One region of the Leptospira brenneri genome, then DNA from elsewhere that is predicted to be linked to it. Evidence: riboswitches for the same ligand, from Rfam matches in the RefSeq annotation. Region 1 holds a riboswitch; the other holds the start of a gene.
The links. Region 1 has a riboswitch for cobalamin ahead of CH361_RS17770 (hypothetical protein). Riboswitches for the same ligand answer to the same signal wherever they lie in the genome.

Region 1 (7,654 bases):
ATTTAGGACAATTCCGGATTCATTTTGCTTACAAACGGAACAGAATCATTTTGAAATCTTCTAAAAAACTCTTACTTCGCTGATTTTGTAATTTCAATTTTTAGGAAAAGATCATAATTCAATCCGTCCATATCGCAACGAGCGAGGGAGGATCTTATGTCCAGATTCTATTCTAACCTATCGATTCGCTTAAGGTTATTTCTTCTCCCTCTTCCCATTTTTGTGTTTTTACTAATCCTACTTGCCTTATTCGTTCGAATGCAAAATGAAAACATAGAATTTACAAGCAAAGAACTGAGAGGGATACAAATCATCAAACCTGTATATGCAACATTCCAAGAAGGTCTAAAAAGATTAAAAATCGGACAGGAAAAAGCGGATACACTAAAACCTTTGATTGAAAATGCATCAGAAGAAATCCTACTTTCGGGAATATTAACAGAAGATAACAATGAAATCAAAATATGGAAATCATACTTAAAACAAGAAAGTTTCGACCAACTAACAAGCAGAAACTTTTTAGCTGATACTCAAGAGTTAGCAATTAAAATTGGAGACCATTCCCATCTCATTTTAGATCCAGAACTAGAATCTTACTATCAAATGGAGATCATCCTATTCCAAATTCCAGAACTTTGGAAAAATGTAGCTCTTCTGAAAGAAGTGATTAGAGATGAATACTTAGGTTTTAATCAAAACCAAAAGAGTTTTTCGAATACGAGTTTCACTAAGGCAGTCATTTCGATCAGCGCGATAGAAACGGTTTGTGCCAATATAACAAAATCAAACAAAAAAAGTCTAGAGAGTGCACCAAAACATGCAGAGAAAATTGAACAAACCATTTCCAAAACAAGTGCAACCTGCAGAACCTATGTAGATGAATTAAATAATATTTTTTTAAAAGAAAATGTAAAACCAGTATCCGCAGAATCTTTATTCATCACGGTCCACAAAGGAACTGCCATCGGTGCAGAAATACAAGGTTTCTCTATTCTTATCCTTGAAAATTTAATTCAAGAAAGGCTTTCCGAACAGAAATTGCAAAGAACCACAAATGTAATGATTGTCATCGTAACATTAAGTTTATCAATATTATTGATACTTACTATTTTTAGAAGTATCAATAATCCTCTCAAAACAGTTTTATCAAAGATTAACGAATTGTCGAGCGGAGATGCTGATCTAACAAAACAGTTACCTGAATTTGGAAAAAACGAAATTGGAGAAATTACAACATCAATTAATGAATTTTTAAAAAAATTAAACCAAATTATGAACCAACTAAAACATTCAGTAAAGGAAGTAGAAAAAGTCTCAAACCAATTAAAAGAAGATGCTCTCTTAGTTTCAGATAATGCATCTGGATTGGCATCTACATCCGAAGAGTCGGCTGCTTCATTAGAAGAACTTTCTTCTTCCTTTGAAATTATGTTTACCTCCATTTCTGATGAAACCAAAAACATCTTTAAAATTGCAGAAGAAATCAAAAACATTGAAGATACAATTAGCAGTATAGAAAAAGAACTTTCACAACTTTCAGAAGAATCAATAGCATCAACGAATCTTGCTGATGCAGGGAATCAATCCATACGTAGTACAGACTCGTCTATGGTAGAAATTCGATCTGTCACTAGTGAAATCACAGGTATTGTTGATTTAATCACAGATATTTCAGAACAAACTAATTTACTTGCATTAAATGCCAGCATTGAAGCTGCTCGTGCAGGGGATGCCGGTAGAGGTTTTGCTGTTGTAGCTGAAGAGATATCAAAACTCGCCGATAAAACACAAATTTCAGTTAAAAACATAAAATCCTTAATTGAAAAAAGTAACCTCGCTGTTAACAACGGAGTTAGTCATGTAAATGAAACGGTAAGTTCCCTTAGTAAAATTGTTGGACAATCGAATAGAATACAAATAGGAGTTGGAAAAGTAAAAAATGAAATGTCTTCCCAATCAATTAGTTTGGCTAATGTGTCCCATGAAGTAAAAGAATTAAAAACCTTAGCAGAATCTATTGAATCATCTTGCCAAGAACAAAAACGCACATCAGAAGATATGGTAGTAAGCGTGAATACACTTTCTGGTAATGCACAAGAGCTGGCACAAAGTTCCGAAGATTTAAATCGAGTGAGTGTTACTATTAGCGAAGTTGCAATTTCTATTTCAAACATTGCTGATTCATTTAGAACCAACTAACAAAATGCTTTATGAATAAATTTTTACAAAGTTAAACATTCAAAAATAAATGATTGATCGATTTATTAAACCTTACTAATCGTTAGTAAGGTAGGAGGATTTTCGCTCACCATTAAGCAGCACAAAACTCTATGTCAAAATTACTTTCTAAATTTTCTATACAAACCAGACTTTTACTTCTACCCGCACCGCTGATTGCATCACTTTTAATCATTCTGCTTATTTTGGTACGTTCATTGAATGGAACCATAGATTTTGCCAAAAAAGAATATTTGGGAATCATTGCGATCAAACCAATTTATTCAGCCTATCGAGAAGGTTTAAAACGATTCAAAATCGGAGAAGAAAATACAAGCGAACTACTGCCACTTTTAGAAAAGACAAAAGCAGAAATAAATGGTACCGAACTTTTGTCAGCGGATACAAAAGAATTAATCACTTGGGGGCAATATAATCAGTATGGAAGGTTTGACCAAACAACAACACGTAATTTTTTAAATGATACGCAAGAATTAGCATTAAAAGTAGGAGACTTTTCTAACCTCATTCTAGACCCAGAAGTTAATTCATACTACCAAATGGAAATTACCTTTTTTAGAGTTCCTGAAATTCTGAAAAATATTGGAGTGATAAACGAAATCGTTCGGGATGAATACCAAAATCCAAACAAAAACCAGTTTTCAAGTGTAAGTTATACTAAAGCACTTATATCCATAAATTTCATCGAATCTACATGTAAAGAAATTCAAAAATCCTTTAAGAAATCAATCGAAGACAAATCTCCATATGTGGAAGAATTAAAAACAATTTCTTTAGAGTCAAAAAATTCATGTGATAGTTTTTTACTCGAACTAAAGAAGACATTTATCCAATCCAACACAAAACCGAAAACTTCTGAAGAATTATTTCTAATTCTAGAAAAAGGAACCAAAACTGTCGGGAAAATTCAGGACGGTTCAATATCTATTTTGGAAAAACTTGTCAACGACAGAATTCAGTTGTTATCTTTTCAAAGAAATATAAACATAGGTTTGGTTTTTATCTCTTTATTGATTTCGACGATTTTTGTTGTTTTTATTTTTCGAAGTATCAACAGCCCTTTAATTACAGTTCTTACTAAGGTAAACGAATTATCGAGTGGCGAAGCTGACCTCACAAAAACTTTACCCAACTTTGGCTCCAATGAAATTGGAAAGATTACCAACTCTATTAATATTTTTTTGAACAATCTGAATGACATTATGAACCAACTGAAAATTTCAGTGAGTGATTCAGAAAAAGCATCTTATAAATTAAAAGAAGATGCTATCTCGGTTTCGGATCATGCTTCTTCTTTAGCTTCTATCTCCGAAGAATCGGCAGCTTCCTTAGAAGAACTAACAACATCCTTCGAAATTATGTTTCAATTCATTACCAATGAAACAAAAAATATCATTAAGATTACTGAAGAAATGAAAAAGATCGAAGGGTCGATTACGAATATCGAAAAAGCACTTTCACAACTAACAGACCAATCGGTTACTTCTACAAACTTAGCAAATCTAGGCAACCTCTCTGTACAGAACACAGACCAAGCAATGTCCGAAATTCATTCCGTTACGAAAGAGATCACAGGTATCGTTGATTTGATTACTGAAATTTCAGAAAGAACCAACTTACTCTCACTAAATGCTAGTATTGAAGCGGCACGGGCGGGAGATGCAGGTATGGGTTTTGCCGTAGTAGCAGAAGAAATATCTAAATTGGCTGATAGGACTCAAAGCTCAGTCAAAAACATTAAAAGATTAATTGATAGAAGTAATTCAGTAGTAAACATCGGGGCAAACCATGTCCATGAAACAGTGAATGCACTGAGCGAAATTGTAGAACAATCAAAAAGAATGCAAGTGAGTGTTGATGAACTAAAAGAAGAAATGACATCACAAACAAGCAGTTTACTCAATGTGACAACAGAGTTAAACGGATTACAAGAAATGGCAGAAACCATTGAGTTTTCTAGTAGAGAGCAAAAAAAAGCTTCGGAGGATATGGTAAATACAATCAATACTCTTTCTGGAAATGCTCAGGAACTTGCGAATAATTCAGAAGATTTAAACCAAGTGAGCCAAAAAATTGGAGAGATCGCCGGAGCCATCGCAATGGTTACCAATTCTTTTCACACTCATTAACCAAATTTCTATGATCATGAAAAAAACTTGGTATAAAGTTAAATAAAATTTTCAAAACTTACAAAAACAAATCCAAAAATTGAATTGATGGATTAAACATCCATTTTCTGTTTGGTTTCTATGTTCTCCCCTCTTTCCTATTTTTTCTCTAAATTATACTCTAAAATAGTAATTCTCCTCATAATTCACCTATTTACAGTTAGCTGTACATCAAAAAACCCAACAAAAAATGACAGACAAGAAAACTTAATTACTTTCTATTTTTTTTCAAACTTTTCTTACGCATCGGAATTACAAACAAATGCAAAAAACACAATCGGAACTTTGCCAAGTTCTATACCAGGTTCAGAATCAGATACCATTGCCCTCATTAACCTAGGAAATAAAATATTCAGAGATAATAAACTCTCCTCCAATCATGTACAATCCTGCCTTACTTGCCATCCAATTGATGGAACGGCTGCCGGTATGGACCGCCAATCTGCATCGCGAGGCACATTCGGCCAACTAGGCAAAAGAAACACTCCCTCCATTCTGAACGTTGGATTTTTACCGATTATCTTTTGGGATGGAAGAAGAAATACATTATACGAACAAGCAATTGATCCATTTGTCAATCCGCTTGAAATGTCTTTGCCATCTGAAACTGAACTATTAATAAGAATACAAAATGATTCTAGTTATACTTCATTTTTTGCAGATGCTTTTCCTGACTCACCGAATCCCAGTTTACATTCTATTCGACTAGCTCTCGTTGCTTTCCAAAGATCTCTTGTTTCAAAATCACGATTCGATGATTTTTTAGAATCTAATGTGTTTGCACTTAGAACTGAGGAATTAGATGGATTAAAAATATTTTTGGAAGTGGGTTGTACAAATTGTCACAGTCAAAATCTTTTGGGAGGTTCTAAGTTTGAAAAATTAGATTCAGTTTACTCTTACAATCCAAATGATTTTGGAAGATCTGAATTTACTGGAAATCAAGAAGATAAATTTTTCTTTAAAGTTCCCCCTTTACGTAACGTTGCACTAACCGCACCCTACTTTCACGATGGAAGTGTTCCCACAATTAAAGAGGCAGTACGACGTATGAATCATTACAAACTGAACCGCAACATTAATGATTCAGAAATTGATTTGCTTGTTACCTTTTTAAGAACCTTATCAGACAAAACAAAGACAAACTAATTTCATTGACAAAAAATATTGAGGTTGGGACTGTGACATTACCTTTAGGGAGGAAACAGGTGAAAGTCCTGTGCTGACCCGCAACTGTGATGCACCAAGTGTAGTTTAATCTATATTAGGTGATAAGCCAGATCTTCCCCGCAATTTTTTCTCGTGGATTGGGAACTTTGCACACTTACATATTTCTGTTTCAACAACAGGTTTTGTAAAGGGGCCCCGAAGGTAAACTCGGGGCACCCGTATGGAAAAAACACTACTTACCTATCTATCTATAGATGTTAAGATTTTTCGTCTTCTGACGAGGATAAACCTATTTCCTGTCCGTGTTCCCCTAAATTCAAATCAAGATTTAGGAGAATCTAAATGAAAACTACAATCAAACTAACACTCGTGATGTTATCTGTGCTTTGTATCACAGCATGTGCGGATAATGGCAAAGTAGACAAATCGGAAGCTGACAATAATTTAGTATTGGGATTATTAAAAACAGCAGAGGCTTCTGCAAAAGAAGCAGGTCAAATTGAAATTAGAGGAACATACTTCCAAGGTAGCTGTTCTGCAGGAACATGTACCACTCCGGGTTCTAACACTGTTTCTATCCAATCCAATTTTGGAACTACAACAGGATACTTGTATGTTGACTATGTCAATGGTTCAGGTACATCAACGTATCGAGTCAATGCAGAAATCGTAGAATTTAGTAACTCCGAACGAGTACTTTATTACAAACCAAAAAACAATGCAAATATCTCAGCCTTAATTTGGACCATAACTGCTGATAATGAAATCTTAATTTGCGATGTATTTAACGGCAAACCAACATTAGCTGAAACTAAGACAGATCTAGCATCAAGAAAAGCTTCTGGAACTGTTTACACTACAAATCCAAAAGCCGCAGGTTGCAACGGATCATTTGCATTTAATTTCTTAACTAAAACTTTTTAATACAAAAATTTTGCCTTTATTCACTTGGATAAAGGCAAGTAGGAGACAATTTGTGGGACAGCTTCATACAAAAACAATTTTATCTTTGTTCTTAATCACATTCACTTTTTTGCAATGCTCAGAAAAGGGCAAAAATAACGACGCCATATTATCACTATTAGCACTTCCACTTGCAAATTCTTCTTCTGTAGGTCCATGCCCACCAACATCCCTTCCAACAAATATTCCTATCGCTAACACAGTTGTATCTGCTAGTTCTAACGTCAGTGGATTCAGCGACTCATCCAAAGCAATCAACGGTATTTGTGGTGGTGGAGAATTTTCTGGATCCTTGGATGTTTATGCTTTAAACTTAACAGGAGCAGGTGCAACCATCATTTTATCGTGGGCAGGAAAAACAGTAAAGAATGTAACGGGGATCGACTTTGTCATTTACGAAAATCCATTCCGTGTTTCAGAAACTAACGATCGATATGCGTTTGATCCAATGGTAGTGCATGTATCTTTTGATGGGACAAACTACTGTGGATTTGATCTTTCTGGATTCAATCCAAGTGTTGCTGATAGTAACAAAATTTCTTCCTGGCCGGGATTTGCTGGCCTAAGACCCGTTCTCTACAATATGGCTACCAAACCATTGACCTTAGATGAATTATTTACATCTACAGGAAGTGGATTTTTAGTTGGTGGGGGGGATGGGTTCAATCTGGAGGATTTAATCGTTGGTGGACCAGGTGCCAATTGTGATGCGGCCGCCCGTACGAACATTCAAACTAACGGATTTAAGTTTATTAAAATGACTTCTGCATCAGCAGTCACAAATCCAAACACAAGCGCTGGATATGTCTATCCCCATTCCTATAACAATGGCTCGGATATAGATGGAGTGGTTGCTAAGTCAGTTGAATGATTGAAGAGTTCTCAATCAAGAGAAAAGGTAACAGGCAGCTAACTATAAAAATGAAACTGGCTTTTCTCCAATTTGGAATTAAATTAAGATCTAAATAAAATAAAAAAATCCAACTCTCATCCAAAGTGATGTTTCACTTAAATAAGAGCTGGATTATCTTTTCTAAAAAGAAATAATGATTCGATTACTTCTTTCTACGACTGGATCTTCTTTCGGATCCTCCGCCTGAGCTAGTTGTGGAAGA
Region 2 (7,654 bases), on a different contig from region 1:
AATACGCTGACCATACCACAAAAATGATCAAAGAACCCTTTGATGACACGGGACATCTTTTCCTGGCGGAGACTGAAGAAGGGGAATGTATTGGAACGGTTCGCATCAATTTCCGAAAAGAAGGAATTTTAGAATGCGAAGAATTATACGAGATGGAACTTTTTCGTCCTTTTTATCCAGATCAAGTTTCGATGTCTACGAAACTTATGGTCAAACGGGAATACAGACATACGGCTGCAGCCAGTATGCTTTGTATGAAAATTTATGAACATGCCAGAGAGAATGGGATCGTCATCGATTTTATTGATACTAATCCTCATTTAGTTCGTTTGTACAACCAAGTTGGTTACAGAATGTACAAAAAGAACATCCATCATCCTGAATATGGGATTGTGATCCCTATGGTATTTTTACTGGATGATAATGAATATTTAAAACAAATTCATTCACCTTTTCTTCGTTTGGCGAAGCGTTTTTCAGCAGGAAAGGAACTCGCCCATTTGTTTGAAACACAGTTCCCCGAATACAAGGACATTCGCCCTCTCTTCTCAATGGATGGTGATGATGTTTGGCAAAATATTGTCCATGACATGATGTTACCTCCAAGTCAGTTTCTCTCTTTTCTCAGAGGGTTTACGGAAGAGGAATCGAAGAAGTTATTATCTATGTTGGATTTAATTGATTACGAAGATGGAGACATTGTATTCCACCAAAACCAAGAAAGCCAAGGGTTATTTTGTGTTTTGGAAGGGAGTGTGGAAGTGATTGTCAATCGTGAGGACGGTGTGAAGTCCACAATTTCCATTTTAAACCAAGGGGAGATTTTTGGTGAACTAGGATTTGTTTCTAAGTCCAACCGAAATGCGGACATCATTGTTCGGGATCATGCCAAGTTGTTGATTCTCACACCAAATGAATTTCAGAAACTAGAGATCCAAAGTCCAACTCTTGCCGTCAAACTTCTTACCAATTTATTTGTGATTTTAGCACAACGATTTAATGAAATGTCCCGCCGCATGCTCGAATTCAGAAGGTTGTACGAGATGGGCGGAAGATAGACTCAGTGTGAGAACTTGTGGTTAGGAGATTTCCAAAACCACTTGGTCCCAAAGTTTTTTAAAGTTAGAGAGCGATTTTGACTGCCAAGAAACATTCAGAGATCCCTGGATTTTGATTTGGTAAGCGGCACTTTTCCTGGAATCAATAATGAACATAGATAGGGTAGTGATCCCCGAACTGTTTACAAATTGTAATTCTCTAAAGTCCATAGTCAAGATAGCACCTTGACAAAGTTTCGCAACATCTCTTAAAAATAATTTGATCGGTTCATAAGCGGGTAAGTTCTGTAATCGGATGGAACCTGTGAATTTGACAGTCTTAGTGGCTTCGTCGTATTGAATATTATAATCTAAATCTTTGATTTCCATGAAGCTTCGCCTATTATATCTCTTCTACGTTGATAATTGCTCTTACCGTGATTTCATGAGTATCGGCATCGATCTCATGGAAACTATAACCAAAACGCACCGGGTAGTCTTTAAGCATCATGAGTAGACCTAAACCGGATTTGGTATCGCTATCTTCTTTGGTTTCGAGTGTAGAAAAATACATCTCCTCCACGTTCTCCGACAAGAGTTTATTTACAAAAAGCTCAAAACTATCTCGTAAGGTTTTTGACGCCACATTTAAAACATCAATCCTTAAAAGATTTCCATATTGTTTCAATTCTACATTGATTCTACCTTCTCTGGCTTTTGAGAATTTAGAAGCATTCTCCAAAAGTTCATTAATGATGGTAGAGAGAGAGTTGGCCTTCGTTTCACTGGCTTCGTAACAATACGAATAAAATCCGGCAACAAAGTTTGCAGTGAGTCCACACCGCCTCCAATAAGTAGTCATATCGATTGGTTGGAAGATCAATCGAAGTTGGCCGTCAGCAGGCAAATTTTCTGGAATGATGTGGTATTCCCCGATGATGATGGGTGTCTTTTGATTCAATTTTGCCTCCGTTTATTTTTGATACAAATGCGTTTCTAAATTGATCGAGAATTTCACACGATTGGACATATACTCGGACTGGAGTTTTGAATACAATTCTTGCATTCCGTCCGGATGGCCCATAAAAGACATCATAGACCAACCGGTCATCATCCCCAAATGAATTTTTGGATATTCCACAACAGGTTTGTCATCATTTCCGTCGTTGGAAGCAACAAAATCTGTCCTTGCTTTTGATTGAAATCCCAAACTCTCCATAATCCCTGGAACTTTTTCCATCACATACCGGTCTGCAGGGTGGATGGTTGCATGTTTGGCCACCATATCCAAAAGCACTTGTGGGCCAGTGAAAGATTTATCGTTGGGGCAATGGATGAGAATTTTTCCACCTGGTTTTAACACCCGATAGAATTCTTTTAAAGCCTTTTCTGGTTCTTTGATATGAATGAGAACCATAGAATTGAAGATAAAATCAAAATAGTTGTCTGGGTAATCAAGCGATCGGACATCGGAGATTTTCCAATCTACTTTTGGATGAGCTAATTTGCAGTACTGCACCATTTCTTCCGAGATGTCACAAGCGGACCAACGGAGATTGGGATTTTTTTTCATGAGAAAACTAGTGAGCACACCAGGTCCAGCACCAGCATCCAATGCCATTCCTGATTCCTTGTCAAAGGATATGGAATCCAAAAAAGGATCTAGAAGGAGTTTCAAAAGATTGGCTTGGGCAGACAATCTCGGCATCTCATCCTGGATGGATATTTTTTGTGTGTATAGGTTTTCGCTCAAAGTGGATACGCGCTAAGGAGTAGTTTTAAAAAAAGAAACCTTTTTTAAGGATTGGTCAACTGAAATACAGGTCGCTTTTTTAGCTTTTTTTTAGTAGAACCTCGAAGAGGGTACAGATCTGACATAATGGACAAATTGTCACTGGATTTCGCGTGCTACCACTCCATCAATATCACTTCCATTATAACTTCCTGGGGGCCAAGGAAATTTGGCACTAGTGTTGGGGTTCGTTACATCACTTGCAGAGGTAATTTTTAGAAATTTGAACCCATTTGTTTTGATATTGTTGGCAAGTGTTGGATCACAACCGATATCATTCGGGTCTGCGGGGTCTAAATCATCCAAATCAAACCCATCTCCCCCACCTAACAAAAAAGAACCGCCAGTATTAATGAAAAGATCCTCGTTGATGAAGGGTTTTGTGGTCATATTGTAGTGGACAGGCCGGAGTCCGGCAAATTTAGTCCAACTATCCATCAAATTGACATTACCACCCGAGTAACTGGGGTTAAATCCGCAAAAATTAGTTCCATCAATAGAAACTTGAATTACAGAAGGGTCCATCGCATAGGTGTTGGAATCATCAGAGATCCGAAAACTATTATCATAAACAATGAAGTCGATACTGTCCGAAACATTTTTAACTGTCCGTCCTCCCCAACTGAGAACAATCGTTGCACCAGCCCCAGTAATGTCTAAGGCGTAAACATCCAGCGAACCTACAAGTTCTCCAGCTCCGCAAACTCCATTGACTGCTTTTTTAGGATCCGAAAAACCAGAGATACTGGAACTTGCACTCACCACCGTTGTGGCAAGGTAGATATCTGTTGGAATTGTCGACTTCGGACAAACACTAGCATTTGCTGCTGCGCTAAGTAATGGAAGCAAGGCCAAGAGGTTTTCTTCCCCTGAGCTCGAAGGAGATTTTTTGCAAAAAGAGAAGGATACAAATAAGACCAAAAACAAATGACATAATTCGTTTGTTTTCGAAAATTTTTGCATCACATCTCCTAAGTTCAGAACCTATTTTTTAAAGTCCAGTCCAAGTTGAGTTTTCTGTTCTTGAAAGTGCTCTACTAAATGTGTAGCCACCACAACCGTTGGTCGCGTAATTTGTTGGGTTGCTTGTCACTGTACTTGCTTGTACTTCTGCGAGTGTAGCCTTTCCGGAAACGGCTTCACAAAAATAAAAACATCTTCCGGCTCCAAGTTCACAACCAGAAGTAGTTACTGCTGTGTAATCAATTCTTCCAAAAGTAGAATGTGCGAAGTTATTTCCCCCAGGAGTATTTTGGTAGTAGAGCCTTCTGGTAGCTTTGTCAAAAGAAAGAATTCGATAAGTGGTATCACCACCACCAAAATAGTTTGCATTGGAATTATATCCGGAAATGATACTTCCTGAGCCATCTGGATTAGTTGCGATGATGAGTCTTCCGTTCGGAGTTCCTGTCATTTGCCCATTAGAATCGTAAGTATAACCTGCGTTCCACTGTCCATTGTATTCCAATAAAAAGGAAGTAGAGAGTGTACTTCCTGCAAGTAGACCAGCAAGTAGTTTGTAATTTGCATCAGTTTCTGAAACTTGTTTCTCTGTATTGCAAGCAAACAGTGCGACTAGAATTACAGAAAGGGTAATCGTTGTAAGTGTTCTTTTCATAGAAGTCTCCTCAATGGTAAAATTCAGGGAACTCCGATTCAAAAATAAACAAACTGCAGTTAGGTTCTTTTGTGAGATTGCCTAAAATACAATTTTTGTTTGTGATTGTTTCGGGTGCCCCGATGCCTTCGGGGCCCCTTATCCGAATGGAAGGCATTCGGAATCAGTGTGTAAAGTTCCTTTACCACGAGGTCAACTTTACGGGGAAGATCTGGCTCACCAAACTTAGGTTTGGATTACAGTTGCGGGTCAGCACAGGAATTTCACCTGTTTCCTCCCTGAAGGATAACTTCAAAGTCCCTGTAACCAGCTTTTTTGTCAAATGTAAAGAACCGCTTTGTATTTGCGGAAAATCATTACAAATTGATTTTTTTTTAAGATTCTAAACTGAAAGGCAAATTTACTCAGTGAATTTTGCAACCAACTGAGATCAACTTGTTCTAACGAAGTAGAGGGATTATATGTTTTATGTTTTAGGTCGGTTGATTGGTTTTATTTTTATGTGGGCATTTGTAAAACCTATGCGCCAAATTTATGGAAGAAAAAAAGTGACATTGGAAAATGAACACATTTTGCGAGAGTATAGTGGTAAATCGGTGATTCTAATTGCCAACCATATCAAACCTAGGAATAAATTTTTACGACTCATTACTCTTCCTTATGACGCCTTTGTGATTCGCGGTGTTTTGAAACGATATGGAATTTATACAACGGCTCTTGCCAGTATTGATTCCGGGAAAAAACCAAAAGATAGTTTTCAGAAAGCAAAAAAACAAAGAATAGAACAACTCATCAAAGGGATTGTTACATCAATCGACCTAATCCCTGTGAATCGTAACGAATCGGACCCACGCACAATGAAAGAGATGAAACAACGGATCGCTAAAGGAAGTTTGGGTATCGGCATTTTTCCGGAAGGTACTTGGTTTCGAGGGTTTAGAAAATCTCGAAAACTCCATCCTGGTATGGCAGTACTGAGTAAACGTTATGGCCTACCCATCATCCCTATGTTTTTAGATGCTTATAATTTAAATAAGCCCATTCGTTTGTCAGTGGGAAATCCCATCAGAGAAGTGAAAGATGCTGCGGAAACTGTTAGTTACATACGAAGCGAACTCATCCGAATGAAAGACAAAGGAACATCTGTGTTGATTCCTAAAAAAGGGGAAGTGATTTTGAGTGATGAAGAAGATAGTTTAGAAGTTTCGCCTAGCGTAGGTTAAGTTATTTTTTGCTAAGCAGTTTTTGAAAATAGGAAATCCCTTCTTCGATGGGGTTTCCTGAACCTTTTCTTTTACGAAGCATTCCTGTCATATCCAAAACAATCACCCCATACATCCAACTCCACATCATCCTTGCGATGGCAGGGTATTCATTTTTAGGATAGGGAATTTCTCCAGACTCAAATCCGATTCGAACTGTTTCCAAAAAGAAACGATAACTTTTGGGAAGTTGTGGGAAGGCCTTTCTATGGACTCCACCGTAATCTGTCACAAACATCACTTTGTGTAATTCTCGATTGTTACTTGCGAAATTAAAATAAGAACGGGCAATGGCTGCCAATTTTTCGAAGGCAGAACTTGAGTCTACTTCAGTGATTGCTTTTTTTAACATGGAAAGAAGTTCGTCTTCCCCTGATTTGATTAGGTCTTGGACTAAATCAATTTGGCTTTCATAATAGGAATAAGGACTGGCAACACTGCAACCCAGACGGTTGGCAATCTTTCGCATAGAAAGACCTTCCAGTCCTTCTTCCTTTAAAATGAGGAGAGATACGTTTTTAATTTCCTCACGAGAAAGGCTATTGCGAATCCGTCTTTGTTTGTTTGAAGCTTCCAACATGGATTTGAATCAATTTGACCTCCATGGTATTCAAATCCATATAAAAATCGAACGTTTTTCTTAAAAAGCAGCGTTGATTTGGGCATAGGCCATATAAGCATCCTTTGCCAGTTGGTTTTTACCTTGTAAGTAGTTTTGGTTCCATTCAAAGGATTGTGTTGTGGAATTGTATTGGATTTTGCTATTTCGATAATTACGAACAGAATCCCCCGCACTCAAATACCCGAACCCCATCCATAAAGAAACAAAATCATTAATTTGTCCGTGCCAAGTTACATCCACTTCGGTATAAATTCGTTTCCCCAGAGCATAAGGTGATGAATATGAATTATTAGAATAATTCTCTGTACTACCTTTGTCCGCTGCGACTGGGTATGGATTTTTTTCCCCAAGTGAACTTGTCGAATTGGCAGCCCCACTGATGGCATACCAAGCATCTTGTTTTTCTGCTTTGTCATTTTGAAAGTAGGTCACTTGAAATTCACCATAGGAATCTGTTTTGTAACTGACACTTACGGATTTAGAATAAAGGTTTTGTGCATTGATGTTTTCAGAAATTCCGGCTACACTATTAAAATACGGAATCACTCCAAATCTAGGATTTGCTAGTGTTTGGAATGTAGAGACGGAAGCATCTGCTCTGTTTTTGTCTCCAGACGCATACAATACCTGACCACCTAAACGTAGTTTTTTGAAGAAAGTATATCCCGTTTGAAAGACATGCATTTGACCTGTATACTTTTCTCTTTCCGTTCTAGAGTTGTCCCATTCGTTCGGAAGATATTCTTTCAAATAAGGATCTTGAATTCTTCTTCCCGTAGTTCCTGTTTGGAAGGCGGATTCCCAAGTAAAATCCCAGGACTTTCCTTCCGGCAAAAAGTTTGCTTTGGTTCTGTTCGTGAGACGAAATCCAGTTGTGAGTAAGTTCTGGTTTTGTTTACTTCTGTTCATCGCCATTGGGTCGTCACTAGAAGCTTCGGGAAGACCGGTAACGGGGTTCACAGGATTTTTTTTCCATTTACGAACCACTCCCAAACTATAAAGATCTAAAGTCACCCAATCAGGAATTGTAAAACTGTTGTAAGTTCCTAAGAGAGTTGTGTCTGTTCCATTGGCGTTTGAGTTCAGTTTGGGATCATTGGAAGAAACGACACCATTGGTTCCACTCTGTGTCCAATACGGCCTTGCCATTAAAAAATGGATTTTGAAATTATCGTAGTTGAACATAAGCCTTGCACCATCAAAGGAAAGACCATTGATCGTCCAGTTTCCACCACCTATCATTCGTTGGTCGCCATAAGCCCAGATTTGTCGTCCCACTTGTAATTTGGAATGTAAGGGAAGTTGGTTTAGGGTTAAAAAAGC

Region 2: linked by a shared signal. The riboswitch ahead of CH361_RS02770 (hypothetical protein) and the one ahead of CH361_RS17770 (hypothetical protein) in region 1 are both predicted to bind cobalamin.

The regions. Positions count from the first base shown of each region.
Region 1 is NZ_NPDQ01000010.1:64,253-71,906, reverse strand. Features, by position in the region: gene CH361_RS17785 (methyl-accepting chemotaxis protein) at 157-2,199, shown strand; gene CH361_RS17780 (methyl-accepting chemotaxis protein) at 2,331-4,367, shown strand; gene CH361_RS17775 (cytochrome-c peroxidase) at 4,488-5,555, shown strand; cobalamin riboswitch at 5,560-5,712, shown strand; gene CH361_RS17770 (hypothetical protein) at 5,919-6,500, shown strand; gene CH361_RS17765 (LIC_13355 family lipoprotein) at 6,553-7,410, shown strand; gene secA (preprotein translocase subunit SecA) at 7,595-7,654, opposite strand, start outside.
Region 2 is NZ_NPDQ01000001.1:553,723-561,376, forward strand. Features, by position in the region: gene CH361_RS02745 (GNAT family N-acetyltransferase) at 1-1,058, shown strand, start outside; gene CH361_RS02750 (slr1659 superfamily regulator) at 1,080-1,427, opposite strand; gene CH361_RS02755 (slr1658 superfamily regulator) at 1,441-1,998, opposite strand; gene CH361_RS02760 (class I SAM-dependent methyltransferase) at 2,011-2,790, opposite strand; gene CH361_RS02765 (LIC_13355 family lipoprotein) at 2,929-3,792, opposite strand; gene CH361_RS02770 (hypothetical protein) at 3,821-4,447, opposite strand; cobalamin riboswitch at 4,634-4,766, opposite strand; gene CH361_RS02775 (lysophospholipid acyltransferase family protein) at 4,909-5,670, shown strand; gene CH361_RS02780 (TetR/AcrR family transcriptional regulator) at 5,672-6,289, opposite strand; gene CH361_RS02785 (alginate export family protein) at 6,350-7,654, opposite strand, start outside.